DNA from 4 places in the Xenorhabdus santafensis genome. Region 1 is predicted to be linked to each of the others. Evidence: predicted binding sites of a transcription regulator. Region 1 holds the regulator's gene; each other region holds the start of a gene.

The links. Region 1 encodes PurR, which represses purine synthesis genes. Its sites were predicted from a motif close to CANGCAAACGTTTGCNTG; they were not measured.
Region 2: a site for PurR is predicted at 5,614-5,631, ahead of purL (phosphoribosylformylglycinamidine synthase). Genes of this name have one in related genera too.
Region 3: a site for PurR is predicted at 4,439-4,456, ahead of cvpA (colicin V production protein). Genes of this name have one in related genera too.
Region 4: a site for PurR is predicted at 5,649-5,666, ahead of FE392_RS14620 (NCS2 family permease). Genes of this name have one in related genera too.

Annotation. Positions count from the first base shown of each region.
Region 1 covers NZ_VCDN01000046.1:125,234-133,542, forward strand. Annotated here, with positions in the region: gene cfa (cyclopropane fatty acyl phospholipid synthase) at 1-79, opposite strand, end outside; gene punC (purine nucleoside transporter PunC) at 393-1,574, opposite strand; gene punR (DNA-binding transcriptional activator PunR) at 1,698-2,606, shown strand; gene purR (HTH-type transcriptional repressor PurR) at 2,610-3,635, opposite strand; gene sodB (superoxide dismutase [Fe]) at 4,184-4,762, opposite strand; gene FE392_RS12795 (Grx4 family monothiol glutaredoxin) at 5,227-5,610, shown strand; gene rnt (ribonuclease T) at 5,667-6,326, opposite strand; gene gloA (lactoylglutathione lyase) at 6,523-6,930, opposite strand; gene FE392_RS12810 (DUF1289 domain-containing protein) at 7,230-7,469, shown strand; gene slyA (transcriptional regulator SlyA) at 8,153-8,309, shown strand, end outside.
Region 2 covers NZ_VCDN01000097.1:22,547-30,855, reverse strand. Annotated here, with positions in the region: gene FE392_RS17715 (sulfurtransferase) at 1-357, shown strand, start outside; gene FE392_RS17710 (hypothetical protein) at 447-1,094, shown strand; gene FE392_RS17705 (DNA-3-methyladenine glycosylase 2) at 1,170-2,072, shown strand; gene fos (fosfomycin resistance glutathione transferase) at 2,069-2,467, opposite strand; gene FE392_RS17695 (HD domain-containing protein) at 2,532-3,191, shown strand; gene tadA (tRNA adenosine(34) deaminase TadA) at 3,330-3,857, shown strand; gene mltF (membrane-bound lytic murein transglycosylase MltF) at 3,979-5,448, opposite strand; gene purL (phosphoribosylformylglycinamidine synthase) at 5,715-8,309, shown strand, end outside.
Region 3 covers NZ_VCDN01000057.1:43,361-51,669, forward strand. Annotated here, with positions in the region: gene truA (tRNA pseudouridine(38-40) synthase TruA) at 1-392, shown strand, start outside; gene FE392_RS14130 (DedA family protein) at 439-1,128, shown strand; gene FE392_RS14135 (hypothetical protein) at 1,129-1,281, opposite strand; gene accD (acetyl-CoA carboxylase, carboxyltransferase subunit beta) at 1,387-2,334, shown strand; gene folC (bifunctional tetrahydrofolate synthase/dihydrofolate synthase) at 2,327-3,634, shown strand; gene dedD (cell division protein DedD) at 3,624-4,349, shown strand; gene cvpA (colicin V production protein) at 4,510-4,998, shown strand; gene purF (amidophosphoribosyltransferase) at 5,032-6,549, shown strand; gene FE392_RS14165 (UbiX family flavin prenyltransferase) at 6,780-7,370, shown strand; gene FE392_RS14170 (TIGR01777 family oxidoreductase) at 7,376-8,293, opposite strand.
Region 4 covers NZ_VCDN01000059.1:29,261-37,569, forward strand. Annotated here, with positions in the region: gene FE392_RS14610 (Na+/H+ antiporter) at 1-1,249, opposite strand, end outside; gene FE392_RS14615 (penicillin acylase family protein) at 1,735-4,179, shown strand; gene FE392_RS14620 (NCS2 family permease) at 4,235-5,581, opposite strand; gene FE392_RS14625 (AbgT family transporter) at 6,208-7,776, shown strand; gene FE392_RS14630 (YbiU family protein) at 7,907-8,309, shown strand, end outside.

The sequences.
Region 1 (8,309 bases):
CTTCCTGAAGTAATTCCTGAGCAATTCGATGCCAAGAGTCAGTTGTTGTGTTTTTACCTTCAACGAAAGATGAACTCATATACTCTCCAACATTTGTGTGGTGGAATTTTGAGGTATCACTTTTTAGCTGATTTTTATTATGTTAAAGCTATATAAACTTATCTGGAAATGATGAGAAAACTATAAAAAACCGCGAACGGTATTTTCATCCTGAAATGAAAGGGAGCTTCACTGCCCTGAAAAACCTCAAGTTCCAAGTTTTTAGAATAATGAATCGGTATGAGTATATGAGTGAAACAACATTTAAACAATCGACAAAAGGTCACACATTAGCGTGACCTTTAGATAATAATGTTCTTAGATATTATTTTTTAAAAAATAGCATTATTTGCTTAATCATTTTTTTTGGTTTTTTTCTTTTGTAACCAATAGCCAAACGCCATCGGCACAATAGTGGAAACCATAACTGTTGTTGTCGAAAGGAGAGGATTATTCATAAAAATAGAAACAATCATACTTGCGAAAAAGCACAGACCCAGTTGCAGAGCATTTTGTAATGCGGCGGCCTTGCCACTGCTATTGGGGTAAACAGAAAGTGCGTTAGCCACAGCAATTGGATAGGATGCGCCGTTCATTGCAGCCATGATACAAAATGGAACCAAAATAGCCATAAATGAAGGTTCATTTAAAACGGAAAGCAAATAAATGATGAACATGCTCACCGAATAACCAATCAGCAGGAATGGAAATACCGTTTCGCTTTTCACTTTTTCCAGCAGGATGCGACAACCATATCCACCGATCATAAATGCCAGAGTTTGAGGAATGTAACTCAACCCAATATCGGTAGGGTTATAGCCCATATTTTCCAGAATTATTGGTGAACCTGTCAGCCAAGCAAAAAAACCAGCACTGCAAGCAGCATAAATCAACACGTTACCGCTAAAGACAGGTGAACGGAGCAATGCGAAGAAAGAAATTGATTTCTCATTGACATTGACTTCAGTGCTCTTGTTTTTCTTGGCTAGGAAAAATGTTGGTATCAACAATAAAAGTGTCACGATCATTAAAACAAGAAAAATGATTTTCCAGCCAGCGTGTGACAATAACCATGCGCCTAACAATGGAGCCAGGGCAGGGGAAAGGGCAACTAAAGGCATGATCATGGCAAAAACACGTTTAGCGCGCTCTGCATCGTACCTGTCAATGACCAGCGCCTGCCAAGAAACCGCTGCGGAACAAACACCTACCGCCTGAATAAATCTCAAGACAAGCAATTGTGTCGCATCAGTTATCCAAATCATACCCAAACAGCTAATGGAAAACAGAGATAATCCGATAATAAGTACAGGCTTTCTGCCTATGCGGTCTGACAATTGCCCCCATAAGAGCTGAGCAAAAGCAAAACCCGCAAGAAAAATACTGAGGCTTGCACTAATGGCATTTTCTGAGGTATCCAAATCTACTTTCATTGCACCAAAAGCAGGCAGATACATATCGATAGCCAAATAACCGAGCATGCTCAGGCCAGCGAGATAAAACATAAATGGAATTGAATTTTTATTTGTCGCCATGGTGTTCGTAACTTGATGTGGTAATTGATAAAAGAATACCCGACTTATTCTATATGGCATGATTTTTACTTGTGAAACGGTAATATTTGCACCATGCTGTGAAAAAAATTGAAAGGAAGATATATGTGGTCTGAATACTCTCTGGAAGTTATTGATGCTGTTGCCAGAACAGGAAGTTTCAGTGCGGCAGCATCAGAACTTCATCGTGTACCTTCTGCTGTAAGCTATACAGTAAAACAGCTTGAAGAATGGCTGGCAGTACCTCTATTTGAGCGACGTCACCGTGACGTGGACTTAACTGAAGCGGGAGCCATTTTTGTCAAAGAAGCTCGCTCTGTTATCAAAAAAATGCATCACACTCGGCATCAATGCCAGCAAGTTGCCAATGGTTGGCGGGGGCAATTTAGCATTGCCGTGGACAGGGTAGTGAAACCTGAGAGAACTCTCCGGCTCATTCTCGATTTTTATCGGCATTTTCCCGATATTGAGCTGTTTATTTACCCCGAGGTTTTCAATGGGGTATGGGATGCGCTGGTGAATGAACGGGTGGATGTTGCGATTGGTGCAACGCGGGCATCTCCCGTTGGTGAACGATATAACTTCAGGGACATGGGATTCATGCCTTGGTTATGTGTCGTCAGCCCTGAGCATGAATTGGCGTCAATATCGGGGAAATTAAATGACGATCAAATGCGACCTTATCCCAGTTTGTGTCTTGAAGATACTTCACGCAGTTTGCCTAAAAGGGATACATGGGCGTTGGATAACCAACGGAGACTGGTTGTCCCTGATTGGGATGCAGGGTTGAATTGCCTGATGGATGGTTTGTGTGTTGGAATGGTGCCCAAACATCGTGCATTGCCTCTTATCCGCAAAGGAAAACTGACAGCACTTGAACTTGAACAACCATTGCCTGATAGCCCATGCTGCTTGGTATGGTCGCAAAAAAGCCATTCACCAGCATTAAGTTGGTTATTTGATTATCTCGGGGATAGTGAAACACTTAATGCTGAATGGTTGCAAGAAAACTAACTGTCAGCGACGGTAATCGATAAAAGGCCCATCTGCGACGGAGCGCCGTTCAACAAGGCGTGGGTGAACTTCAATAGTTTGTGCATCTTCACGCTTATTGACGATCCTATCCAGTAGCATTGAGAAAGCCATTTGCCCCAGCCGTTCTTTGGGCTGGTGAATGGTTGTCAATGCTGGGGTAAAATAGCGGGCATTTCGGATATTGTCATAACCAATAATGGAAATGTCTTGTGGTACACGCAAACCTAATTCATCAGCGGCGCAGATTGCTCCCATTGCCATGACGTCGCCCCCGCAAAAAACAGCTGTTGGGCGGTGTTTCTGATTTAGGATCTTACACATAGCTTGGTAACCTGATTCTGGTTCGAAATCACCTTGCACAATCCACTCATCGCGAATAGCGATATTGGCCTCTTTCAGCGCCTTGAGAAAGCCTTGGTGACGCCCGCCACCTGTATTTCTTGCCAATGGGCCAGGAATGGAAGCAATATCACGGTGCCCGCGTTCAATAAGATAGCGACCAGCCAAGTAACCGCCATGAAAGGCATTGTCGATGATGGCATCGGTAAAATCCCCTCTGGACTCACCCCAATCCATTACTACCATAGGAATATTGCGATAGTCTTCTAACATGCCTAAAAGTTGTTCAGGATATTCTGAACACATAACCAGCAAACCATCTACGCGTTTTTGCGCCAACATGGCAAGATATGCTTTTTGTTTATCAAGGTTATTATGGGAATTACATAAAATCAGAGTGTAACCCTTGCTGTAGCAACTATTTTCAACAGATTCTATGATTTCAGCAAAATAGGGGGCTTCGCTGGATGTTGCCAATAATCCGATGGATTTTGTGTGGTTAACTTTCAAACTACGGGCAACGGCACTGGGAGAATAGTTCAGTTCTTTAATAGCAGCCCAAACTGCAGCCTTAGTATCTTCGGCGACGAAACGGGTTTTATTGATAACATGGGATACGGTTGTGGTAGAAACACCAGCGCGTTTGGCCACATCTTTAATCGTTGCCATGATAAAAAGGACTCCTGACCTTATGGTCTAAATTTATATATTCTAACTTTTCAAGTTGCTGATTGATTCGCCGTATCTGCTTGTCGATACGCTTTAACTTGAAATATAGATAATTGTTAATCGTTTACCAACATATTTATATATGAGGTGATGGGTTGGCAACAATTTAGCGATAAACATTGAATTTTGTCTGATCTAGCTCAAAAGTGAAAGTGATAATCGATGTTATAAAGAGTATGAATTTAAGTTGGTAGTATAATTTACAAACAATGCAGTAAATAACCATCTAAAATTATGGTGTTAGGTATCTTGCTTTTCACATTGAGGATGTTCTATGGATACAGATCTGAAGTTGGGATTGTTGGCTGCCGGTAGCGCATTAATCATGATTGTCTTTCTGGCAAGCCTTTGTCTTATTAATTGAGAGCTAGAAAAATAATTGACGTATAACACCGTTTGTATTTAGGGTTGGTTTTCTGACATTCATAATCAGAGAATGGAAGAAAACCAGCCCTTATCATTTCAAACTGGCATAAGAATCAATCTTATTAAGCCAGGTTTTCTTCAACAAATGCCCAGTTGACCAAAGCCCAGAAATGCTCCAGATATTGTGGGCGGGCATTACGGTAATCGATGTAGTATGCGTGTTCCCAAACGTCGACGGTCAGAACTGGCTTATCTTCGCCAGTCAATGGAGTTGCTGCATTGGAAGTGCTGACGATAGCCAAACTTCCGTCAGCTTTTTTGACCAACCATGTCCAGCCGGAACCAAAGTTTTTCAGTGCAGCGTCAGTAAATTGTTGTTTGAACTCAGCAAAAGAACCGAAAGCATTGTTGATGGCATCCGCTACTTTTCCAGTTGGTTCGCCACCGCCATTTGGTGACAGGCTATGCCAGTAAAAAGTGTGGTTCCAAACCTGTGCAGCATTATTGAAAACGCCGCCTTCAGATGTTTTGATGATTTCTTCCAGGGATTTTCCGGCAAATTCAGTATCTTTGATAAGATTATTCAGATTTACAACGTAGGCGTTGTGGTGTTTGCCGTAGTGATATTCCAAAGTTTCTGCAGAAATGTGTGGTTCCAGGGCATCTTTGGCATAAGGTAATGCTGGTAATTCAAAAGACATTGCATGCTCCTTTTTAATATCGGGTTTTCAGCTCTGTAGCCATGATTTTTAAGATTAATCATGGTCAGGGCAAATTTAGGATTATTATCTTGTTGCTATTTTGGTAATTATCTTAACAACTTTTCTGTCAAATAACAGGGAAAAAGATGCTATTTGGCAGAAGTTGGCGTAGATCTAAACTATCTGATGTATTTGATGTAGTTAATGTGATTAGTTGGAATAGAAATATTGAATGGTTATTTGTCTCAATTGCTGTTGAGGCACATCATGGCAAACACTTACCTTAGCAAAAACGTACTGTCCTATAGTAAAAATGGACTATGGTAAGGCCGTGTCATGACGAAACTTTATAGTGAAAATTGGCTCCAGAAAGTTCTCTGTAGAAAAATGAGCGTATAAAGTGGTATTCTAAATCAATCTTTTCTGATTCTGAAAATAGTGCTTGCAGTTTTAAGGAAGCAAAAATGACGACAACTAATACCAATACTAACACCGCTACTGATACAACTAAGGCGATCGTTGAGAAGATTGAGCGCCAAATTAAAGAAAACCCAATCCTGCTGTATATGAAAGGTTCTCCAAAATTGCCAAGCTGTGGTTTCTCGGCGCAAGCAGTACAGGCTTTGTCTGCTTGTGGTGAACGTTTTGCTTACGTGGATATTTTACAAAATCCTGATATCCGCGCTGAATTGCCTAAATATGCAAACTGGCCGACATTCCCTCAACTTTGGGTTGACGGCGAACTGGTTGGTGGCTGTGACATTCTGATGGCCATGTATCAGAATGGTGAATTACAGGCTCTGATCAAGGAGACTGCTGATAAATATCGTGAGCAGTCTGCAGAATAATCTGCTGAAATGATAAACCAGACCCCGTGCCTGCAATAAGCACGGGGTCTGATACTTTAGGAATCGTTTTCAGTGGAAGGTTCGGAAGGCAATGGCCAACCGCCGAGTCGCTTCCAGCGATTGACGAGTTCGCAAAAAAGTAAGGCAGTGCGATCAGTATCGTAAAGTGCGCTGTGTGCTTGGGTGCTATCAAACGGTATTCCCGCAGTGATACAAGCTTTGGCTAGAATTGTCTGACCAAGGACTAATCCACTAAGTGCTGCGGTATCAAAAGTCGCGAACGGATGGAATGGATTGCGTTTCAAACTGGAACGTTCAGCAGCGGCCATAACAAAACCGTGATCAAAACTGGCATTATGGGCAACCATAATTGCACGGTTACAATTCGTCTCTTTCATACCCTTGCGGATCATTTTGAAAATAGCATGCAGGGCAGTGTATTCACTGACCGCACCCCGTAGGGGATTTGTGGGATCAATACCGGTGAATGCCAGTGCAGCAGGATCAAGGTTGGCACCTTCAAAAGGGTCAATGTGGAAATGCAGCGTATCAGCAGGCATTATCCAGCCTTCTTCATCCATTTTTAAAGTAATTGCAGCGATTTCAAGTAAAGCATCTGTACGTGCATTAAACCCGCCAGTTTCGACATCAATGATAACGGGGTAATAGCCACGAAAGCGTCCACTTAGCAAGTTTTGATCGTTTTTATTAGACATCTGATTTTCAGTTCTTAATAACTTCAGGATTTTGTTTTTAACTCTGGAATAGCAAGTATTATGACAAAATTTGGCGCATCTTGCAGGGGTAATGCTGACCTAATTAAAAAGGGCAAGAAAATACGCCCTTTTTAATCTTGTTTGTATACTGCAAGTTACATTTTGAAATCTATTGGGGATTGAAAGGAATAAATAATCAATTTCCTAACGCATTGCTTGCGCTGCTGTTCTCGATGAGTTCTATTTTATAGCCATCAGGATCTTCAACAAATGCAATGACAGTTGTACCACCTTTGACTGGCCCAGCTTCACGGGTTACATTGCCACCAGCAACTTTGATGCGCTCACAAGTTGCAGCGACATCATCAACACCCAAGGCAATATGCCCAAACGCAGTTCCCATTTCGTAGTTTTCAACACCCCAATTGTAAGTCAGCTCAATAACTGCGCCTTCACTTTCGTCACTATAGCCAACAAATGCGAGAGAATATTTATACTCAGGGTTTTCACTGGTACGAAGTAAACGCATGCCCATTACTTGAGTATAGAAATCAATCGAGCGTTGTAAGTTGCCAACACGGATCATTGTATGGAGTAAACGCATGATTACCTCTTGATCTTTATTAGTTTTATTGCGAAACATTGCTTATTGTACAGCATGGCTTTATTGCAAATATAGTCTTAAATATGAACAAGTTACTATAATTTAACACAGTAGTCCTAGCCGTATACGCCTAATCAACTATAACACTTGTCTGCATAAAATAATTCAATTTGTCCTGCCGTTTATTTAGTTTCGTTTTGTTATTATTTTATTTTTAATTGTTATCTTATGGTCATATACTGACCACATAGAAACCTCCATATGGAAAAGGTTGATGAATCTGAGTGCAGGAGGATCAAATGGCTGAACAATTAGAATTTTTTGCTATTCCAAATCCCTGCCGGGGAATTTGTGAATCTGATTCTCGTGGTTTTTGCCGAGGGTGTTATCGGAGCAGAGAAGAACGATTTACATGGATGAAGTTATCGAATAGTGAGAAAAGAAAAATATTGCGGTTATGTCATCAGAGATATCTAAAAATATTAACATTAAAAAGAGAAGGTAAAGATATTATGCCGAGACAACCTGATTTATTTTAATTTTATTCTGAATTGATCGAAAAGTGTCAATTAGGTGAATAATAATTTAGGATTGCTTGAAAAATAAAAAGTGTTACCAGCAATAAATGATGTAATGCGTGTATTATATTTCTTTAATTTGACTTAAGTTAATTTTAGATATCGGCTTCGCTGGCCGGTTTCAGTATTTAAGTAAAAATTTCTTATTAAAGAATTATTTATTGTTCGATAAAAGAGCTGTTTTTTTATCTTGTTGTTTTATATATTATTTATAATAAAATGGACGTTCTCTGTAAGAGAAAAATGATATTAATGTAAAAATATATAGATTAGTATTTGGATGGCGGTTATTCTTATAGAACTTTAACCGAGTGGAAATGTATATATTTTGAGGGTTTGTATTTTTTTTGTTGATATTTAAAATTAGAATAGTTTAGTTGGAGGATTATTTTATACAGTTTATATCGTTGGTGGATTAATGCGCGAATTTATTCGGTGCGCCATAGAACTTCGCTTTTTAGAGCGACGAAGATGTCAACTTTAAGTAACAAGCCAACGCGACACACTAATTAAGTAATTAGCGAAATATCTGACTCTGCTAAATGTATAAGCATGATATAGAGTGCGTATCCATTATTCATATGAATAAACTGATTGGATAATTCATTGATGTTATATGAGTCTCTAATTATAAGGAGGGGTAATTGGAATTGACATTGGGATCAGACCTAGCACGTTTAGTCCGTGTTTGGCGCGCTTTAATTGATCATCGTTTGAAACCGTTGAAATTAACTCAAACACATTGGGTTACTTTATACAATATTAGTCAGCTACCACCAGAGCAATCACAGATACAGCTCG
Region 2 (8,309 bases), on a different contig from region 1:
CTTGTAAAATGTTACTCTGATTCCGATACCATTATTGATGTCAGATCTCATGAGCGATTTAGAGGTGCTGTGGCTGAACCTCGTGAAGGGTTGAGATCAGGGCATATACCCAATTCAATTAACCTGCCGTTTGAACAATTATTGGATGGCTGCTGTTATAAACCATCCGATGAATTAAAAAGCATTTTTACAGAAAAGAAAATCGATTTAGAGAGTGTGCTTTATTTTTATTGTGGTTCGGGGGTTACGGCATGTATTGCTTTACTGGCAGCTTATCAGTGTGGGTATAAAAAAGTGTGTCTCTATGATGGCTCTTGGGCCGAATGGGGAGCTATTGAACATTTACCCATTGAATAAAGAGAAATATGGCTATCGTTAAGAAAGTGCTCACAGGTATTCATCATGGTATATACTTAAGTATGTTTTACATTCTTTAGAGCAAAAACATGATTGATTACATTGTAAAATATGGTAACGATATCGTGAAAGTTTTGGGTTCTATCGGGACTTTTGTGGGCATCATTTTGTCCATACTAAAGAAGCTTTATGCGGATGTGAGTGTTTTTAGAGAAAGAAAAGCAAATAAATATATTAAATATTTAAATCAGTATGATAACTATTTGGATGATTTAAGTAAAAAATACATTAAATATGAAATATCGTCTGAAATAATGTTTGAAATTACAAAAATAAAATCCGATAAATTCAGGGGGATATTTATCAGATTGAAAGAAAATGGCTTAAGTTCTGAGTACTTAGATGTTCTGAAAAAATTAAGGGCCTATACTGTTTTGGACTCCGGTGTCGTTCAGGTTAAGACTAAATCTTTTTATTATATTATCTATTGTTTTGAAAAGTTATTCTCAGCCTATTTCTTTATTCTGGCATTTGTTGTACTGATTGTTTTTTTATTTAAGGGAGATGAGATCAGTAATATCATTGGCAGTGCGTTGAATTTATTTTTAGTTGTTTTAAGTATGGGGTTACTTATGGGGTTTGGCATATATCTATTAACATTAAGTCCATCAAAATATCAAATTAAAGAATTAAATGAAGAACTGAGTAAATATAAAATAGATGGTGAAAATTTGTAGTTTATTTATGTTGTTTTTAAGCTTGGTGTCTGTTAGAACATTAGCTTAATTTTATATGACTGTGGAGCTATTTTAATGCAAGCAAGTTGTGTAACGGAAATAAAACTACCCAGTAATTATCATACGAATGACTTACTGGCATTTCATCAGCGGGATGAAATGGGGGTGTCTGAAGTCGTGCAGCAAAACCAAATTAAAAAAGGCGTTATTTGGCACGGAACTCCCGCCCTTTTGACTATTGCAATTGAAAATAATACCGCTCAAGTACAACTTGATATTGATGGTGATAACACTCTTTCATCACATAATGCATTATCAATTCTGGCTTCACATATGTTGGGGCTGAACCAGCCCATAGAGAAATTTGAATCCCTATATCAAGGGCATCCTGTCATTGGAGAGCTAGTTACTAGACAGGCAGGGCTAAGAATTTATCAATCAGCAACCCCTTTTGAAGCATTAAGTTGGGCAATCATAGGCCAGCAAATTAGCGTAAGTGCAGCAATTTCTATTCGGCGTCGTTTTATTCAGGCAATCGGCACTCAACACTCGTCAGGGTTATTGTGTCATCCAGATTATCAGCAGGTAATGCGGTGTTCGGAGCAAGAATTGCGCCAATGTGGTTTTTCTGTCGGGAAAGCCAATGCATTACTGAATGCCAGTCGGCTTATTGATTCTGGTGCAATCGAATTAGTTATCCCAGAAAGGGAAAATGGGGCTCAACAATTAACGGATAATTTACTTGCCATTAAGGGAGTGGGTATGTGGACAGTAAATTATACTTTGCTGAGAGGGTTTAATTATCTGAATGGTTCATTGCATGGCGATGTTGCCGTCAGGCGCAATCTTCAATATCTGCTCAGGCAAGAAGAAAAAGTCAGCGCTGAGCAGGCAGAAGAATGGTTGGCGGATTTCACTCCTTGGAAAGCATTGGTTGGTGCCCATTTATGGCGGCAGCAATCCAGCAGTGGATATTAATACCACACCAATCCCTGGTAAGGGTTGGTTCGGAGTGAATCAAGGCGGCTGGCAAGCGAACCGACATGGATTTCAAGCTGATGCCCATCAGGGTCAAGCAGGTAAATTGATTCCCCTTCGCTGCGGTTTTCTTTCCATTGCGGTATACCCGCAGCCAATAATTTTTTCTTGAAAGCAGAAAAATCGCCAACTGAAATAGTAAAGGCAATGTGGGTATAATCTTGTGCTGGTTTAGTTTCATCGCAAGAAAGGCAAAGCCATAACTCCCCGAGGCTCAGATAAGCGCCATTCTGCCAACGTACATGCGGCCTGAATCCAAGCTGATTAATATAGAAATCCAAACTATGTTCCAGGTTTGAAGTAGTCAGAGTTATGTGGTTAAGGCCGGTCAGCATGGTTGTTAATCCTTCTGTTTTTATCTATGTCGATATTATATACATAAAAAGAGGCTCTTCGATTATGTTATCTTTTTCACCTTTTACAGATTTAGCGCAACAACTTTTACCAATGGCGATAGAAGGTGATGATGGTGCCCATGATATTGCCCACCTTCATCGTGTATGGCTGAATGCCAAGCAAATTTGCGAAGCTGAATCTGGCAATTTGCAGTTAGTTTTTGTGGCTGTGCTATTGCATGATTGTGTGAGTGTTGAAAAAAACTCACCAAACAGGCCCTTTGCTTCACGCATGGCGGCAGAAAAAGCTGAATTGATATTGAAAAATCTGGGGTGGAATGAGAAGGATATTGCGGATATTTGTCACGCTATCGAAGCCCATAGTTTTTCAGCCAATATAACCCCCAGAACGTTGGAAGCCAAAATTGTACAAGATGCGGATCGGTTGGACTCCTTGGGTATGATTGGTATCGGGCGCTGCTTTTATACTGCCGGCCGCATGGGGTCTTCGTTGTATGATGTTAGTGACCCGCTGGCAACACAGCGTGAATATGATGATAAGGCTTATGTTATCGATCACTTTTATACCAAATTATTCAAGTTAGAGTCTGGTTTTCAGACTCTATCGGGCAGGAAATTAGCCCGCGAGAGAGTAGAACGTATGAAGCAATTCCTTGATGCTTTTCTTGATGAAGTTCAGGTCGAGCCTGAATTAATTAATTGAAATGAATAAAGAGCAATAAATAATATACGCAATGGATTTCAAGTTGCTTTGCAGTCAACAAAGAAGCAGCTTGAAAGACGAAATGTATAGTGACAATGACCTGCTATCCCCGGTTTTTTAAAAGTAAGAGAATGCGTAGTGACAGAAATACATGCAGTAACTGAAATATATAGCGATGAGTATTGGATGCGTCGGGCAATGGATTTGGCAATACAAGCACAAGAGCGAGGTGAGATCCCCGTTGGGGCTGTATTGGTTGCCGATAATAAAGTTATTGCTGAAGGGTTTAATCACCCGATAACCGAACATGATCCAACTGCACATGCAGAAATCATAGCCCTGCGCCGTGGTGGCAGCCAATTACAGAATTATCGCCTGTTGAATACGACACTGTATGTCACTTTGGAACCTTGCATAATGTGTGCGGGAGCAATGGTACACAGCCGGATACAGCGTTTAGTTTATGGTGCCAGCGATATGAAAACGGGTGCAGCAGGATCATTGGTTGATATTTTGCGCCATCCGGGTATGAACCATAAGGTCGAAATTACAAGCGGTGTTTTGGCTGAGGAGTGTTCTGCGATGTTGAGTGCTTTTTTTAAACAAAGAAGGGAGCAGCACAAGGCATTGAAGAAATTAAAGAATCAGCAACAAGAGCTATCATAGCGGCAGGGCTTAATTTATCGAAATGTACTGGCTCAGATAATGGGCTAGTACAGGTAAAATGCCTGAACCAGCGATTCCATTTATCTAATACATAATAATAACCGAATGAAAATCAAAGAGATTATTTATCCTTGTTCTTATCATTTTGACTGGCCTCAGGTTCAGGTTCGCTGATTGAGGTGATCTCAGTTTTATTTTCCTCCGTGTTCTCACGATTATTTTTTGCCCGCAAATATCCTTCCAGACTCAAATAATAACGCCGAATATTTTCAACGTAGCGGTAAGCCTCATAGCCGCGTGCATAGCCATACGTTGTATTGGTGTAGTATTTTTTCTTGCTTAATTGGGGCAGGCGAGTTTTAACATCGAGCCAGCTATCAGGATTGCCTTTTTGTGCAGCAGTTAATTTTCTGGCATCAAGGATATGCCCATATCCCATATTATAAGCGGCGAGGGCGAACCAGATGCGCTCATCTTCAGGGATGGTTTTTGGCAGGCGCTCCATTAAATAATGCAGATAAGCCATGCCGCCTTTTACACTCTCTTCTGGATCCAAGCGGTCACGTATTCCTGCCCATTCTGCTGTCGGGCGGGTGAGCATCATCAGGCCACGAACACCTGTGGGGGATGTAGCCAACGGATCCCAATGTGATTCTTGCCATGCAATTGCAGCGACTAATTGCCAGTCAAGTGAACCTGCATACTTTTCAAAAAGTGTCTGGTATGTGGGCAATAACTTATTGATTGCGCGAATAAATGAAATAGTATCGAAATAATCGAATGAGCCAACATGGCTAAAATACTTTTCTTGTAGCCGAGACATAATGCCGTTTTCAGCCAGCATACTGAAAAAATCAAGCATGGCGGAGTTGAGGCTATAGTCATCATTGCGTTTTAAATACCAAGTCAGTGGACGCTCTTCGCTAACGTCAAAAGCAACGGCTAGATTGGGATGAATACGCTGTTGCAGTGCCAGGCTGATTGAATCGCTGATTGTATAATCTATTTTTCCATCAGAAAGTTGCTCAAGTAATTGCTGAGTGTTCTCGTGCGAGGTTTCATCCCAACTCAAATCAGGGAAAGATTCCTCTTTCCATTTTTTCAGCTCACTGGCATGGGCAGAGCCAGCGGTGACGATGAGCTTGCCGTTTAAATCAGCAAATGAACGTGGGCGTGCTGTCCCTTTGCGATAGACCAGTTGCTGTAAGACTAAAGAATAAGCAGGGCCGGTGCGTGTTTGGGATAGCCTTTCTTTATTGTAGATAAGACCTGCCGCTAAAAAATCGGCTTTATCATTCTTTAAATCGTCAAAAAGCTGGTTAATGTTGGTTCTAAACTTAATAACGAGTTTAACCCCAAGATAATCAGCAAACCGTTTGGTTAATTCATAGTCAAAACCTGTTGGCTCATTTTTGTTGTTAAGGGTAATTAGAGGTGAACGGATAGTACTAACCCGAAGTTCTCCTCGTGCCAAAATTTTGTTTATCTGCTCCTGCTGTTGATTGGGCCAATTGATGTTCAGACCAATGATTGCTGCGGAGAGGAGCGCGATAATAACGATAACAAAATAATTTATCTTTATATTACTCAAATAGTTATCTCTCACCAGTGCAGTTTGGGCTCAATATGAAACGCCAGATGATAGCATGGTTAAATTTCCAGTAATCGAGAATTTTGCTGAACAAAATAGGGTTGTGCAACCTTATTAAATCAATTTTGGAATCTTACTAAATGTATCATTAGTCTAATAAATAACCACGCAAACGGTTTCGTCGGGTGAAACATTCCTCTATAATGGGCAAAGTTCCCCTGAGGCATCAGTCAGGCTTTGCTTCTAAGATGAGAGAATCTATTACTATGGAAATTCTGCGTGGCTCTCCCGCTTTATCAGCGTTTCGTATTACTAAGCTCCTTTCCCAATGTCAAGACAAGAGCCTTCCTGTTACAGAGCTCTATGCGGAATATGTGCATTTTGCAGAGACTAATGCTCCGATCACGGGCGATGAACGAGAGAAATTAAACCGACTGTTAAAATATGGCCCTTCTTTGGCTGAACATGAACCCAAAGGTCAACTACTGTTGGTTACTCCTCGCCCGGGAACAATATCCCCTTGGTCATCCAAAGCGACAGAAATTGTTCACAATTGTGGATTGAACAAAATTGTCCGTTTGGAAAGGGGGATTGCTTATTATATTCAGAGTAATGAAATGAGCGATACACAGCGGCAAATCTTGTCTGGGTTGCTGCATGATCGCATGATGGAGAGTGTATTTACCCAGTTCGAACAGGCTGAAATACTGTTTTCCCACCAACAACCTGCCCCGATGAAGCAAATTGATATCTTACAGTCAGGCCGGGCAGCGCTGGAATCTGCCAACCTTGAATTGGGGCTGGCTCTGGCTGCAGATGAAATTGATTATTTGGTGCGGGCTTTTCAGTCCATGGAGCGCAATCCGACTGATGTAGAGCTTTACATGTTTGCTCAGGCAAACTCTGAACACTGCCGCCACAAAATTTTCAATGCGGATTGGGTGATTAATGGCCAGGCGCAGGCTAAGTCGCTGTTCAAGATGATCAAGAATACATTTGAGCAGACACCGGATTATGTTCTTTCCGCTTATAAAGACAATGCCGCCGTGATGGAAGGCTCTCGTGTCGGTCGTTTTTTCCCTGATCCTGCAAGCGGTACCTATGATTATCATCAAGAACCCGCGCATATTCTGATGAAAGTTGAGACGCATAATCATCCAACGGCAATTTCACCGTGGCCCGGCGCAGCGACAGGCTCAGGGGGAGAGATCCGTGATGAAGGAGCAACAGGGCGGGGAGCCAAACCCAAAGCTGGATTGGTGGGCTTTTCTGTCTCTAACTTGAGAATTCCCGGCTTTGAGCAGCCGTGGGAAGAAGATTTTGGCAAGCCTGAACGAATCGTCAGTGCCTTGGATATCATGCTGGAAGGCCCTCTGGGTGGCGCTGCCTTTAACAATGAATTCGGGCGTCCGGCATTGCTGGGATATTTCAGGACATATGAAGAGAAGGTTTATTCCCATAACGGCACCGAACTGCGTGGTTACCACAAACCCATTATGCTGGCCGGGGGGATTGGCAATATTCGCGAGGAACACGTTCAAAAAGGAGAAATCCCGGTCGGGGCAAAATTAATTGTACTTGGTGGGCCAAGTATGAATATCGGCTTGGGAGGAGGAGCGGCATCGTCAATGACATCAGGTCAGTCTGATGCCGATTTGGATTTCGCTTCTGTGCAGCGTGACAATGCAGAGATGGAACGCCGCTGTCAGGAGGTTATTGATAGATGCTGGCAATTGGGTGACAGAAATCCCATTTTGTTTATCCATGATGTCGGGGCGGGTGGATTGTCGAATGCCATGCCTGAATTGGTCAATGATGGTGGCCGGGGTGGGCGCTTTGAATTGCGCAATATTCTCAATGATGAACCGGGAATGAGCCCATTACAGGTATGGTGCAACGAATCTCAGGAGCGCTATGTGCTGGCTGTGGCACCGGAGCAGCTTTCACTGTTTGAAGAAATGTGCCGCCGTGAGCGCGCTCCTTATGCAGTGATTGGGGAAGCAACGCAAGAGCGTCATTTGTTGCTGAATGACAGCCATTTCGATAATCAACCCATCGATATGCCGTTGGATGTCTTGCTCGGCAAAACGCCCAAAATGTTGAAGAATGTCCAGATCTTGACAGCATCAGGGCAGCAATTGGAACGCAAACATATCTCTCTTGAAGAAGCGGTAAAACGTGTTCTGCATTTGCCGGCGGTTGCGGAAAAAACGTTCCTGATAACAATAGGTGACCGTTCCATCACCGGGATGGTTGCCCGCGATCAAATGGTTGGCCCGTGGCAAATCCCTGTGGCCGATTGTGCCGTTACGACCGCCAGTCTGGACAGCTATTATGGCGAAGCCATGTCTATGGGAGAGCGTGCGCCGATCGCATTGCTGGATTTTGCTGCTTCCTCCCGCATGGCTGTCGGTGAGGCATTGACTAACATTGCTTCTGCTTATGTGCAGGATTTAAACCGGGTAAAATTATCGGCTAACTGGATGTCAGCATCCGGTCATGCCGGTGAAGACGCCGGTTTGTATGCTGCGGTGAAAGCCGTGGGTGAAGAATTATGTCCGGCGCTGGGATTGACTATCCCGGTAGGCAAAGACTCAATGTCAATGAAAACCCGCTGGAACCAAGATGGGGAAGAGCGTGAAATGACTTCTCCGCTTTCATTGGTTATCAGTGCGTTTGCCCGAGTAGAAGATGTGCGTTATACCGTGACGCCGGAGTTATCAACCGAAGATGACAATGCTTTGCTTCTGATAGACCTTGGAAAAGGGCACAATGCGCTGGGCGGGACTGCATTGGCTCAAGTTTATCGCCAATTGGGAGATAAAACCGCAGATGTCCGAGATGTTGGGCAACTTGCAGGC
Region 3 (8,309 bases), on a different contig from region 1:
ATGAGAAAAAAATGCATGAAGCGGCACAGAGTTTACTGGGAGAGAATGATTTTACCTCTTTCAGGGCTGTGCAATGCCAGTCAAATTCGCCGTGGCGAAATATGATGCACATAAATGTCAGCCGACATGGTCACTATATTGTCGTGGACATCAAGGCGAACGCCTTTGTACATCATATGGTGCGTAATATTGTCGGCAGCTTACTGGAAATTGGTTGCGGCAATCAGGATATTGGTTGGATGGCAGAACTGCTGGCACTGAAAGACAGGACAAAAGCGGCAGCAACCGCCAAAGCTGAAGGCTTGTATTTAGTCGCGGTGGATTATCCTGAGCACTTTGGTTTACCGAAGCCCATAATGGGGCCGCTATTTCTGGCTGATGATTTAATCTGACATTTTCAAAATGTGACAGGGATGTTCGGTCATAACGAGGAAAATTATGGAGTTTTTAGCTCACTTTGTTGATTTTGCTAAGTTCATTGTCGATTTCATTTTGCACATAGATGCACACTTGGCGGAGTTGGTTGCCAACTATGGTGATTGGGTATACGGAATTTTATTCCTGATTATCTTTTGTGAAACGGGATTGGTTGTTACGCCATTTTTACCGGGAGATTCCCTGTTATTTGTGGCGGGTGCATTATCTGCATTAGATTCTAACGATCTTAATGTGCATATAATGGTAGCCTTGATGATTACGGCTGCGATTATTGGTGACGCGTTAAACTATACCATTGGTCGCATTTTTGGTGAGAAATTGTTTAACAACCCAAATTCGAAAATTTTCCGCCGTAGCTATCTCGACAAAACCCATGAATTTTATGAAAAACATGGTGGAAAGGCCATAATTTTGGCTCGTTTCGTCCCAATTATTAGAACATTTGCACCGTTTGTTGCAGGTATGGGAAAAATGTCTTATCGGCAATTTGCCACTTATAATGTCATCGGTGCATTTATCTGGGTGCTATTATTCACTTATGCTGGTTATTTGTTCGGAGATATGCCAATCATACAGCAAAATCTGAAACTGTTGATTGTCGCGATTATCTTTATCTCTATACTTCCTGGCGTCATCGAAGTCTGGCGTCATCGTCGCGCTGCATCGAAAAAAGTCGTCGATAGCGAGTAATTAGTTGATAGCAATGAGTTGTTGGTAACGATCGATGATTAATAACAATGAGTTGCTATCAGACAATGCAGTAGGCAGTAAATAGCGCGTATAAATCGTACGTAGTAAATCGTACGCAGTAAATAATGAGTAGTAGATAGTTAAAGCTATCATTAACGGCTTCGAGCAGTTTTTTATCCACACGGCAATAGCATTGTGGTTTAATGGCACGTAAAACAAAAGCTGGCATTAGCCAGATTCAGACGGAAAGGTTCATTAATGAGCTGGATTGAAAAGATTCTAAATAAAAGCAAAATTATGCAAACCCGCAAGGCAAGTATACCTGAAGGGGTTTGGACAAAATGCGATAGTTGTGGTCAGGTACTTTATCGTGCTGAGTTAGAGCGCAATCTTGAGGTGTGTCCTAAATGTGACCACCACATGCGTATCTCAGCTCGCCAGAGACTGGCTGCATTTTTGGATGAAGGCACTGGCACAGAATTAGGTAGCGAATTGGAACCGAAGGATATCCTGAAATTCCGCGATATCAAAAAATATAAAGATCGTCTGGTTGCTGCTCAAAAGTTAACTCAGGAAAAAGACTCCCTGATAGTCATGAAAGGGACATTGCATGAAATGCCTGTAGTGGCAGGTGCATTTGAGTTCGACTTTATGGGTGGTTCAATGGGCTCTGTCGTCGGGGCACGCTTTGTTCGCGGGGTTGAACAGGCTCTGGAAGATAACTGCCCGCTTGTCTGCTTTACAGCCAGTGGCGGTGCACGCATGCAAGAGTCGCTGCTGTCACTGATGCAAATGGCAAAAACCAGTGCCGCGCTGGCAAAAATGCAAGCTCGTGGCCTGCCTTATATTTGCGTTTTGACTAACCCAACAATGGGTGGGGTATCGGCAAGTTTTGGGATGCTTGGTGATATTAATGTTGCTGAACCTAAGGCACTGATTGGTTTTGCCGGCCCTCGCATCATTGAGCAAACAGTTCGTGAAAAATTGCCGGAAGGTTTCCAGCGCAGCGAATTCCTACTGGAAAAAGGCGCGATTGACATGGTGGTTCGCCGCCCAGAAATGCGTGATAAAATCGCCAGCCTGCTTGCAATGATGACTCATCAACCACAGCCGGGAACAAAAGCAGAACCAGTGACAGAAATTGTCGTTGAACCTGCTGATATTGAGGCTGATATAAACATCAACACTAATAAAGACGATGTCTGATATTTTGCAAATTCCTCAAGCCACGTCGCCATTGATGACGTGGCTTTCTTATCTGGGAAACCTGCATACCAAAGCCATTGATATGGGGCTTGAACGCGTGGGCAAACTCGGCAGACAATTGGGTTTGTTGGAGCCTGCGCCAAAAATCATTACGGTATCAGGTACTAATGGCAAGGGAACAACCTGCCATACTCTGGAATCTATTTTTCTGGCCGCTGGGCTTAAAGTTGGCGTATATAGTTCGCCACACTTGGTGCGCTATACCGAAAGGGTACGCATTCAGGGCAAGGAGCCGACAGAGCAAGACTTCTGCCGGGTCTTTGCGGGTATAGAAGCTCAGCGAGGCGATATTTCATTAACCTATTTCGAATATGGCACCTTGGCTGCATTACAGCTTTTTAAAGAAGCTGAGCTTGATGTGGTGATATTGGAAGTTGGGTTAGGCGGGCGTCTGGACGCAACAAATATCGTAGATGCGGATATTGCGGCCATTACCAGCATTGCACTGGATCACATTGATTGGCTTGGTGCTGATCGCGAGCTGATAGGCCGCGAAAAAGCGGGTATCTTTCGTCGCGGGCGGTTTGCGGTAGTGGGTGAAGCAGATATGCCACGCTCGATAGCCGAAGTGGCTGATGAGTTGGGTGCCAAGCTCTTTCGTCGTGATGCAGATTGGCACTTCACACAAAATAGAGAAAGCTGGAGTTGGGCAACGGCTGATCAGCAATTTAATGAACTGCCTTTACCCAATTTGCCATTAGCAAATGCGGCTACCGCATTGGGCGTGATTCACTGCCTATTGCAGCAGGATGATAAAATCAGCCGGGCAATTAACGAAAAAGCTATCCATGCGGGGTTACAAAACGCCCAGTTACCGGGACGCTTCCAAATTGTCAGAGAGGCACCGCGGATTATTCTGGATGTTGCACATAATCCCCATGCCGCAGGTTATCTGGTGCAGAAGCTGGCGGAATTACCACGCACTCCGGGCAGCAAGATCCGTGGTGTAGTTGGCATGCTGGGGGATAAAGATATTCCTGGCACACTTGCCTGCCTGTCTCAGCAAATTGAGGAATGGTATTGTGCATCCTTGCATGAACTGCGGGGTGCTGAAGCTGAGGCATTGGCCGAAAACCTGGCACAGTCTGCGCAGGTTCAGACGTTCGCAGAAGTAGAATCAGCATGGCAGCAAGCGATGGAAGATGCGTCAGAGCAGGATATCATTGTAGTTTGTGGCTCTTTCCATACAGTTGCTCATGTCATGGAGGCTTTGGAGAAGGAGAAGGGACGTGGCCAGTAAATTTCAAAATCGCTTGGTCGGCACCATCGTTCTTGTAGCAGTGGGCATTATTGTGTTGCCGATGATATTTGATGGCGATAAGAAATATAACGAAAACCAGTTTGCTTCTATTCCATTGGTGTCAAAACTTGGCGATGAAGAAAATATTGATTCTATCCCGCCATTGACACAAAGCATGCCGTCCACACCACCGGAAGGGGCGGCAGAAGCGATGCAAACGCAGAACCAGTCCCAGGAACAATCAGGCACAGATATACTTTCTGGTGCTGTACCTTCAGAAACCGCACCGGTGACACAGCCTCCTGTGCTTACTCCGAAAGATCTGAGGGAAACGGGGAAAACGGAATCACCTGTTCAGCCAAAAGTGGAAAATAATCCACAGGCTAAGGCTGAGTCTCGTTCTGCAACGAAGCCGGAAGCTAAATCAGAAACTAAATCAGAAGCCAAGCCAAAGCTCGCAGAGCAGGCTCCGCAAGCGTCGGCATACGTTGTTCAACTTGGCGCATTGAAAAATGCGGACAAAGTGAATGAAATTGTGGCGAAATTACGCCTTTCCGGGCATCAGGTATACACCGCTCCGGCTTCTCCGGTTCAGGGGCAGTTGACACGAATTTATGTAGGCCCGAATGCGTCAAGGCAAAAACTTGAATCTATCTTATCTGAATTAAGGGAGATTACGGGATTACAGGGGCAGGTTAAAAGTTACAAGCCATAATCAGATGGGCACTCATGGGAGGTTAAAAACTTCCCATAAATGCCCTGTGAAAGCATAAAAAATTATTTTTATTAGTTTGATAAATCTACTGCGCAAACGTTTTCGTTTTCTGTTAGAATGCGCCCGACTTGAAAGTCGGGAGCCTTTTTTGGATTAAAATATGGTCTGGATTGATTATACAATTATTGCCATCATTGGCTTCTCGGCACTGGTTAGTTTGATCCGTGGTTTTGTTCGTGAAGCACTTTCGTTAATAACTTGGGGCTGTGCTTTCTTTGTTGCAAGCCACTTCTATACTTACTTGGCGGCGTATTTCACCCGCTTGGAAGATGAACTGGTGCGTAATGGCGTTGCAATCGTGACTCTATTCATTGCAACACTGATTGTTGGTGCAGTCGTTAACTATGTTATTGGTTCACTTGTTCAACGAACTGGCCTGTCGGGAACTGATCGCGTTCTGGGGGTCTGCTTTGGGGCATTACGTGGCGTGCTAATCGTATCTGCTATTTTATTTGTCGCAGATTCATTTACCTCGCTTCCCAAAAGTCAGGATTGGCAACAATCTCAGCTAATCCCACAGTTCAGTCAAATCATCAGGTGGTTCTTTGACTACCTGCAAAATGCGTCGAGTTTTTTGCCGGAGAGATAACGCCTCTCCGCTTGGCTGATGAGGAAAGACTACATGTGCGGTATTGTCGGTATCGTCGGTTTTACACCGGTTAACCAGTCGATTTATGATGCATTGACGGTGCTTCAGCACCGTGGGCAAGATGCAGCAGGCATTGCAACTATTAATAGTAACAATGAATTCCGTTTACGTAAGGCCAATGGGTTGGTCAAAGATGTATTTGAAACACGGCACATGTTACGTCTACAGGGAACTATTGGTATCGGGCATGTTCGTTATCCAACTGCGGGCAGTTCCAGTGCATCTGAAGCGCAACCCTTTTATGTGAACTCGCCTTTTGGTATCACGATGGCGCATAATGGCAACCTGACAAACGCACATGAATTAAAAAAACTGCTGTTTGAAAATGCCCGTCGCCACGTCAACACAACGTCAGATTCTGAGATCCTTCTGAATATCTTTGCTGATGAATTGACACAGTTCCCTCATTTTCCTCTGGAGCCAGACGATATTTTCGCGGCAATAGCGAAAATGCATAAACGGATCCGCGGTGCCTACGCTTGTGTTGCCATGATCATTGGTCATGGGTTAGTGGCTTTTCGTGATCCACATGGCATTCGTCCCTTGGTTTTGGGAAAACGTAGTTTGGAAGACGGTCGACATGAATACATGGTCGCGTCGGAAAGTGTGGCACTGGATACGCTCGGCTTTGAATTTCTGCGTGATGTGGCTTCCGGAGAAGCAATTTACATTACGGAAGATGGGCAACTATTCACCCGTCAATGTGACGAAAACCCTTCACTGACTCCTTGTCTTTTTGAATTTGTCTATCTTTCCCGCCCAGATTCCTTTATCGACAAAATTTCCGTATATAACGCCCGCTTGAGGATGGGGAGAAAGCTCGGCGAAAAAATTGCCCGTGAATGGGAAGATTTGCATATTGATGTTGTGATCCCTGTACCGGAAACATCCTGTGACATAGCACTGGAAATCGCCCATATCCTTGATAAACCGTATCGGCAAGGTTTTGTCAAAAATCGCTATGTGGGGCGCACTTTCATTATGCCCGGCCAGCAAGAGCGCCGTAAATCAGTTCGCCGCAAACTGAATGCTAACCGTGCTGAATTCCGCGGCAAAAATGTGTTGCTGGTGGATGATTCCATTGTGCGCGGGACAACCTCAGAACAGATCGTAGAACTGGCCCGTGAAGCAGGAGCCAAAAAAGTTTATTTTGCTTCGGCAGCACCGGAAGTGCGTTTCCCGAATGTATACGGGATTGACATGCCAAACGCCAATGAATTGATTGCCCACGGTAGAGAAGTGGATGAAATTCGCCAGCTCATTGGTGCGGATGCCCTGATATATCAGAATCTGCAAGATCTCATTCAGGCCGTGCGGGAAGAGAATCCGGACATAGAAAAATTCGAATGTTCTGTTTTTGATGGTATCTATGTCACAAAAGACATTGACCAGATTTACTTGGATTATTTGGAAAACCTGCGTAAGGATGATGCCAATAAAGTACGCGGGCAGAGCGAAATTGAGAATTTGGAAATATATAATGAAGGATAATATCTTTATTATCATATAAGTTATATACCCGTCGTCTTTCAAGTTGCCTGCGTTCATTTACTCCGGTCGCACAGACAGCAGCGCGTCCGGAGGTTACTGAAAGGCTCCAGCCTCCCGCCGGAAGCCAGTCTTTGGCCGGGCAAATTCGTTCCCGACGAGTTTGCCATTCCCTTGCCGCCGCAACGCATCTTGAAATCCATAGGGTATAAACCCAGATCTCAGAGGAAAGCATGAAAAAATTGATTGTCGGGCTGACAGGGGCGAGTGGTGCGATTTATGGCGTCAGGTTATTGCAGGTTTTGCAGCCTTTAGAAGGGATTGAAACGCATCTGGTCATCAGCCAATCTGCCCGGCAGACATTGGCATTGGAGACGGACTATACCTTGCGGGAAGTTCAGGCTTTGGCTGATGTAGTGCATGACAACCGTGATATTGCTGCCAGCATTTCTTCAGGCTCATATAAAACACTGGGTATGGTTATCCTGCCTTGCTCAATCAAAACCTTATCAGGAATAGTGCACAGTTACACTGATGGCCTGATTACCCGATCCGCAGATGTGGTGTTGAAAGAAGGCCGGAAATTAGTATTGGCGGTGCGGGAAACTCCTTTGCATTTAGGCCACTTGCGGCTAATGACACAGGCGGCTGAGATAGGGGCGGTGATTATGCCACCGGTCCCTGCGTTTTATCATCGCCCTGAGCATATTCAGGATATCATTGACCAAACTGTCAATCGTGTACTGGATCAGTTTGATATTGAACTGCCGGAAGATCTATTCAGTCGTTGGCAGGGAGCAAAACCTGCCGGGATCCTTACTTAGCCAATTTAATCGACATTAACATCCGCTTTTTTTACTGCATCCTGCAAGGCTTCCTCTAACCGGAAATAGCGGAAGCCAAACCCCGCTTCTTCCAACTTCTTAGGAATCGCTTGCTGCCCGCTTAAAACCAGAGTTGCTGCTTCTCCCATCATTGTTTTTAACACAAATGCAGGAATGCGGAAGAGGGAAGGGCGATGTAGTACTTTTGCCAATATGGCACTGAATTGATCATTATGGACAGGGTAAGGTGATGTCATATTGAAAGGGCCGCTCAGCTCGTTCGATACCAATAGGTAATAGATTCCATTGACCATATCATCAATATGTATCCACGGCATATATTGCTTACCATCGGCGAGTGCACCACCCAATCCCAGCCGGAACAAAGGCAACATTTTTTGCAGGGCCCCGCCTTCTTTCGCCAAAACAATACCCGTACGCAGAAGACATACGCGAGTTTTATCACTTTGCGCCTGTAAGGCCAGTTGCTCCCAACGCTTGCAAAGCTGATGGGTAAACTCATCGTGAGGTGAATCATCTTCGGTAATGACCGATTGCCCTTGATCCCCATAGTAGCCGACGGCCGAACCGGAAATAAATACGGCAGGAGGCGTTTCACTGGCATTAATTAACTTGCTTAATTGCTCGGTAATTCGCCAGCGACTTTGACAAATTTCTTCTTTTTGCTTAGGTGTCCAACGCTTGTCTAGAATTGGCTCACCGGCAAGATTAATAACGGCATCAAAATTATTGAGATCATGCTGGTCATTGAGAGTTGTCCAGCATTCAACAAGATCGGTAAAAAGTGAGTACACCTTTTGTGGTGAACGGCTCAAGATGGTGATGGAATGGGAGATAGAAAGTAGCTGGCAGGTCAAGCGATGACCAATGAGCCCCGTTCCCCCCGTAATTAAAATACGCATGGTCACCCCCTGTGAC
Region 4 (8,309 bases), on a different contig from region 1:
GAAGGGCAATAACACCAACAAACAGAGAGAGTAAAATTACGCCTGCTGAGATAAAAATCAACTGATAACGCGCCGGGAATACTTCACCACCCGGCAAGAATAGTGGTACAGAAAGCGCACCCGCCAGTGTAATTGCTCCGCGAACACCAGCAAACGAAGCCAGACATAATTCACGGGTTGTATAGGACGTAAATTCCAGTGGCCTTTTCTTCATGAACACTTTGCTGATATTTTTCATCAGCCACAACCAGAGGAACCGCAGCAGTACCAACGCCCCGTAAATAATACCGACAGCCGCGAACAGCATCCAAGTTTCAACTTCCGGATCCAATTCAGCCTGCGTCACTGACGTTTTCCAGATATCCGGCAATTGCAGCCCCAGCATAATGAATACCAGGCCATTGAAAACGAAAGCCAGCATTCCCCAGACGTTATCGGCACGCAGGCGCATATCCAACGGTGCGTTACGGATAACCCCCGCTTTACTGATGGTCATGCCCGCAGCCACCGCGGCCAAAATACCGGACACCCCGATATGTTCTGCAATCATGTAAGAAGCGAATGGCAATAGCATCATGAACACAATCTGAGTCGCCGGATCGTCCCCGCTCCAACGGCTCATCAGTCGCAATGATTTACTGTACAACCAAGTAACGGCAATACCCGATAACAAACCACCAATTGCAACTTTGAAAAATTCAACGGTTGCACCCGTGACAGTAAAGACCATCGTTCCCATGGCAATTGCCACGGCAAATTTCAGCGCCACCAGACCAGAAGCATCGTTCATCAACGCTTCACCTTCCAGTACGCTCATCATATTTTTAGGGATGCGTCCTTTTCCAACAATTGATGACAATGCAACCGCATCGGTTGGAGATAACACTGCCGCCAGTGCAAAAGCCGCAATGAGTGGAATACTCGGCAACAGCCAGTATATAAAATAACCAATACCGACAACCGTCACCAATACTAAGACTAAAACGAGAATGAAAATTTCACGCCCATGCTGAAAAAATTCTCTGGTCGGTGTTTTCCAACCATCAACAAACAACAAAGGAGGGATAAGTAAAACGAGGAATAATTCAGGATCGAAAGTAACGTGTAAACCAAAATGAGGCCAGGCCAGCAACGCTCCCATTGCTATTTGCACTATCGGCAAGGGGACACGGAACGGGATCACCTTAGTAAGAACACCAGAAACTGACACCACCAAAATCAAGATCAAGATAGTAAAGAATATTTCCATGTTACCCTTACAAATTGCCAAAAATCCGTCGGTGAAAAGATTGTGACTCTTTTTTAGCTTTAATAACAGCGCTAATAACCACAATTATTACAGTTATTACAGAAAATCAAAAAACAATCACATTGAGAATCAAGGAACAGCAACCCATTTATCTATTTTATACTTATCAGCAGGGAAATGTTGAAAAATTAGCACATTTTGCAATGCATCCGCCTATTAAGAGATGCTTTGCTAAATGCCCTACCCATCAATTCCATTCAAGAAAAATTCTTTTTCTTTCAATTGATTAATAAAAATCACATAAGGGTGATTATTTTTCATTCTACCATTTCGCATAAAAAATAGAGCGAAACACTTCACTAACCAAGAAGATAGGGCAATGCCGTCAAAAAAGTGAGGCATTAAAATCAAATATAACTGAAAGCATTATGGCCCCAAAGAGCACTTATTGACTGAACGCGTATAATTATAGAGGAAAATAAAGCATGATATTTGGAAGAATAAAAATAACATCTTATCTCAAAATATTTATCCTAATTGTCAGCTCGACACTATTAGCGGCTTGTTTTAGCACTGCTCCCATCAATAAAACCAACACCTATGCAGAAATACGCCGTACTGGTTTCGGCATTCCACATATCAAAGCTGAAAATTGGTTTGGATTGGGTTATGGCTATGGTTATGTCCAGGTACAAGACAACCTTTGTACCATGGCGGATTCTTTCCTGACTTACCGTGGCGAACGCTCTCTGCACTTTGGCGGGCAAGCCATTCTGGCTTATGACGGAATAACAGGGAAAGCGCAGAATCTGGATTCTGATTTTTATCATCGGCATATTCTTTCTGAAGATATGCTAAATCGCATGATCCAAGCTCAACCGAAAGAAATCAAACAGCTCGTTTCAGGTTTTACCACAGGCTATAACAAATACCTTCGAGAATTGCCGCTTCATGCTGAAGCTCACCAAGCCTGCCGCAATCAGGAGTGGGTTCAGCCGATTGATGAGCTGGATGTTTACCGACGCATGTATGCTGCCGTATTCACGAAGGGATATAATTTAATGCTCCCCAATATTGCTCACGCCCAACCCCCCGGCGTCTTATCAACAACGAATGTTTCAGGATCATCTGCGTCAATCGCTTCATTCCACTTAAACAATCTGGAAGACAGAGGGGTCGGCAGTAATGCCTATGGATTTGGTACACAAACCACCCATTCAGATTCTCCTTTGTTGGTTGGCAACCCTCATTGGTATTGGTTCGGCCCAGACCGGTTCTACCAAGCGCAATTTACCATTCCCGGTGAAATCAATGTCAGTGGTGTCTCGTTCTTAGGTATTCCCATCATTCAAATTGGTTTTAACGACAATATCGCCTGGAGCCACACCGTTTCGACAGCATCCCGCATGGGTTTTTACGAACTGAGTTTGGCGCCCGATGATCCATTGAGTTACCTCCGGGATGGCAAGAAAGTCAAAATGGAAGCCAATACGATTACTGTCCAAGTTAAGCAAGACTCTGGTTCTTTGGTTCCCGTAACCCGTACGTTGTATAAATCGGAATATGGCCCTTTGGTAAATCTTTCGCCATTACAGTGGGATACGAAAAAAGCATTTGCAGTCCGCGATATCAACCAAGAAAATTTTCGCTTGTTTAGAAGCTGGCTACGGTTTGATCAAGCCCGTTCTCTTGAAGAATTTATCGCTATTCAAAAACAAGAGTCGGCCATGCCTTGGGTGAATACTATCGCAGTTGGTCGTGGCAGCAATAAAGCTTGGTATGCAGATATGGGGCCTGTTCCTAACATTTCCCTTGAGCAAACAAAAAATTGTACCACGCAATCCCGCCAAGTCCTGGCTGCCAAATTAACGCCGGACATCCCGTTTTTTGACGGTTCACGCAGTGAGTGTGATTGGCAAAATGACCCCGATTCCGTTCAGGCTGGCGCGGTAGGCCCATCCCGAATGCCCAATTTGCTGCGCACCGATTATGTTGCCAATATGAATGACAGCTACTGGCTCTCTAACCCTCAATCCCCCTTGGTGGATTATCCTTTAGCATTTGGTTCTGATGGCAGTAAACCTATCAGTATGCGTACTCGTCTGGGTCACATCATGATACAAGAACGTTTGCAAGGCCACGATCAGTATCCGGGGAAATCTATCAATAATGAAATCATTCAGGACATGGTCTTGAACAGCCGTGCTCTGACTGCTGAGTTGTTTAAATCAGAATTTTTGGAGCAAGCCTGCTATTCACCGCAGGTTAATGTACAGCGTGATCCACTAAATGGAACAATCTTCCCTTCGCCTCAGCGTGTTGATGTTACCGAAGCCTGCCGTATATTAAGAGATTGGGATAATAGTGGTAATCTCTCCGCACGGGGAGCCCATATTTGGGATGGTATTTGGAATCGGCTACAAGTTTTGCCGGAATCTGTTTTGTTCGCCATTCCCTTTGACAAAAATGATCCCTTAAATACCCCACGCAAATTACATGCTGATAAAGAAACACTCCGACAAGCACTCGGCGCCACTGTACTGGGTTTAGCACACCAAGGATTACCTTTGGATGCACAACGGGGAGATTATGTTTCTTTGGTACGTGGTGATAAGCATGTTCCGTTATATGGTGGTTGCAGCAATGTCGGCTATTTCACGATTGCTTGTGTAGAATCTATCGATCTGACAAGCACTAATGTGAGAAGTAAACACGACTATGGCAATAGTTATACGCAACTGATTAGTTTCCCGAATAATGATGTCGAGGCTTATACCTCATTGTTAACTTCATTGTCAGACGATCCTGCTTCGCCGCATTATAGCGATTCCACTTGGATGTATAGTGCAAAGAAATGGCTACATTTGCCATTCAAGGAATCTGAGATTGCCGCAGATCCAAACTATCAATCTTTGATTCTGACAGATTAGTATCTGGTATTTATTCATAAAAACGACAAAGGGGTTTATTAAAAACCCCTTTTAATCAGATAGCCCAATTTCCCGCATAAAATACAACTAATATGATGGCAAGAATAACCGTACCGAGATTCAATTTACGCCATTCACCAGAAAAAATACGGCCCGCAACCAATGCGCTGAAGCCCAGCATAATTCCGGTAACAATATTGCATGTCAGCACAATAAACACTGCGCACAATAAGCCAGCCATCGCACTGACAAAATCATTAAAGTTCAGCTTGCGCACATTGCTCAACATCAATAGCCCCACATACATCAAGGCTGGTGCCGTTGCATAGGCAGGCACTAAATAGGAAAGCGGGGACAGGAATAAAATCAGCAGGAACAAAATACCCACCACAGAAGCCGTTAAACCGGTTTTCCCCCCGACTGCCGTTCCGGCGGCAGATTCAATGTAAACACCTGCCGGAGAGGAACCGATAGCCCCTGCGAAAATGCTACAGGCGGAATCCGCAGTCAGCGCCTTGCCACCATTGATAATTTGCCCTCTTTTATCCAATAAATTGGCCTGACTTGCCACTGCCTGAATGGTTCCCGTTGCATCAAATATTGCCGTCATGACCAATGCCAGCAGGCTCGGTAACACGGCTGGCTGCAAAGCGCCCATAATATCCATGCTGAACATCAGGGATAAACCGTCTTCTCCCACAGTCGGTACTTTGAAAAATCCTTGATACTTCACAGCCGGATCAAAAATCAAACCAATAACTGAAATCGCGATAATGACCAGCACAATGCCGCCGGGTACTTTTCTGCGTTCAAGCCCAATGATCCCCGCCAGCCCCAATAACGTCATAATAACAGGGAAGGAAGTCAACGAACCAAACGCAACGGGCAAACCTTCGTGTGGATTTTTAATTACCAGCCCGACACCATTGGCGGCAATCAACAATAGAAACAACCCAATACCAATACCGGCCCCGTGTGCTATATCCATGGGAATATTGCGTAAAATCCATGCCCGCACGCCTGTCACTGAAATCAATGTAAATATACATCCCATCAGGAAAACCGCGCCAAGTGCGACAGGAATACTGACTTGTTGCCCCAATACCAGACTGAAGGCGGTAAATGTACACAATGAAAGAGCGCAACCAATGGCCATCGGCAAGTTCACCCACAATCCCATCAGTAACGAACCGAGCCCCGTGACCAGACAGACAGAAATAAACACCGCAGTATGAGGAAATCCGGCCTGCCCAAGCATACCCGGCACCACAATAACGGAATAAACCATCGCCAGAAATGTGGTTAACCCAGCGAGAATTTCCTGGCGTACCGTCGATCCGCGCTCAGTAATCTTAAAATACTTATCGAGTTTGCCTTGAGTTGGAGCCTGCATGCCAGACATGTTTTTCCCCTGCTTTTTGTTGAGTGTTCCGCTTTGAAATCTACCACGATTTTCCACCACTCTTCCTGACGAAAACGATTACGTAGCAAGTTAACAAAAAGTTGATGCTGTACTTATTGGTTCAGTCATCCACGTGCGCAATCGTTTGGCTTTTTAGACGGAATGGCGAGAAAATTTTGAAGTGGGTGATTATCCGGTGAATCTGGGATAAGAATCAAGCGATAATCGCAAATTTTATGATGCGTTTTCTTATGAGAAATTAGATTTATTTAATCGCAATCAAACATCGTTATTTATGCCCTTCCCGCACAATACGTGAATACATAAAGAAAAGAGAATAATAAAAAATAATAACAATTAAATTTAAGTAGTTATGCATTCAGGTTTAATAAAAAAAAGGCGAGAAAAGTATCAAAATAGGCAAAAAATCAAATTATTATACTGCAAAATCACTATTTTCAGTCTTTAACTCTTAAATAAACCATAAGACCATCATATAGATTGTTATTGGGACAATAACAATCTATCAATAAACAGCATAACTCAGGATCGTATTTTAAAAATCACTTTAACCAAAAGTAAGGACATCATTGGCTTCAATTTTTATGTCTAACAAGGAAATATACATGTTAACTAAAAAACAAAATCGTAGTCGCTTTTTACGAACGGTGGAATGGTTAGGAAATGCTTTACCCCATCCAGTTATTCTTTTTGTCATCCTTATTGCTATTTTATTGGCGGCCTCAGCAATCGGGCAATATTTTAATATTTCAGTCATTGATCCTCGCCCAGAAAATGCAAAAGGCCGGGCGGCGGATGGCTTGATTCATATCGTAAGTTTGCTGGATGCAGATGGCATACGCAGGATTTTATCCAATCTGGTCACTAACTTTACAAGCTTTGCCCCACTGGGTACGGTGCTGGTTGCTTTTCTGGGTGTCGGCATTGCAGAACGTGCTGGCCTGCTTTCCGCCCTGATGCGTTTAGTCGTAATGAAGGCCCCGCGCAAACTCACTACATTAGCCATTGTATTTGCCGGTATTATGTCCAATATGGCAGCAGAACTGGGCTATGTAGTGTTAATTCCATTAGCCGCAATTATTTTCCATTCCCTTGGCCGTCATCCACTGGCCGGGCTGGCAGCCGCATTTGCTGGAGTTTCAGGGGGATATTCCGCCAACTTGCTATTGGGTACGATCGATCCACTGCTTGCAGGTATCACGCAACAAGCGGCCCGGATTATTGATCCTAACTATATCGTTGGCGCTGAATCTAACTGGTATTTCATGTTTGCCAGTACCTTCCTGATTTCTATCCTTGGCTATTATGTGACTGAAAAAATTGTTGAGCCCCAGCTTGGCCCCTATAAAAGCGAATTGGATGAAAATGAAAATGCACTCATACATTCAGCAGAAGTCACGGCTCTGGAGAAAAAAGGGCTCGTGGCCGCATCACTGACATTACTTGTATTAACTGCGCTTGTATCATTAAGTGTTGTGCCCGAAAACGGTATTTTAAGAAATCAGGAAACAGGGCTAGTCAGTAATTCTCCCTTCCTGAAATCCGTTGTTGTCTTTATTTTCCTCTTTTTTGCCATTCCCGGCATGGTATATGGGTTTGTCGCCAAGACAATGAAAACCAGCAAAGATGTGGTGGACGCAATGGCACAAGCCATGAGTACGCTAGGTCTGTATCTGGTTATTATTTTCTTTGCCTCCCAATTTGTCGCTTTCTTTGGTTGGACAAATATCGGTCAGATTATCGCGGTAAAAGGGGCCAATTTCCTCAATACCATCAACTTAAATGGTGGCCTGCTATTTATCTTCTTTATTATTATTTGCGCATTCATCAACCTGATGATTGGTTCAGCCTCTGCGCAATGGGCTGTTACCGCCCCCATTTTTGTCCCTATGCTAATGCTGGCAGGCTATGCCCCGGAAACTATTCAGGCGGCCTATCGTATCGGGGATTCAGTTACCAACCTCATTACGCCAATGATGAGTTATTTCGGCCTCATCGTGGCTATTGTCGTGAAATATAAAAAAGATGCAGGGATCGGAACACTCGTTTCCATGATGTTGCCTTATTCCCTGATATTTATGGTGGGTTGGTCACTGTTTTTCTACATTTGGGTATTTATTCTAGGCTTACCTGTCGGGCCTGGTTCACCTATTTATTACAGTCCGGCGAATTAACTGCCCTACAAGCTAAAACAATGTTTTTAAGCTTATGCCTTCCAAGTTGCAGCCTTATCGGCTGCAACTTGCAGTTTATGGGCGACTATAGCTATATAACTGCCGGGCAACCTGAAAAATAGGATCTGCCATGAAGACATCTTTTATCCCAGCCTCTTTTACATCCTCTGCTTTTCCCGATGATTATCGCCAAAAAATTCGCCTGATGAAAAAAGCCATGCGCCAGCAAATTGGTGATGTCGAAAGCCTATTCAGGCAGGTCTGTGACAAAATAGAATACGAACTTTCTGATGCCCGGCAAGATGAAAAAAACACCGGCAGCGCCTGGCCTGAAATCTCGTTACATGACCTAATAAACAACCGAGTGCCAGCAGAAATACACCAAAAAATTAAACGCCGTGGATGTTTGATTGTCAGACAAAATTTTCCTCGGGATACCGCACTGGCATGGGATAGTTCCCTGCTTGATTACCTTGAGGCAAATAATTTTGATGCCATTTATCATGGCGAGGGAGATCGCTATTTCAGCAACC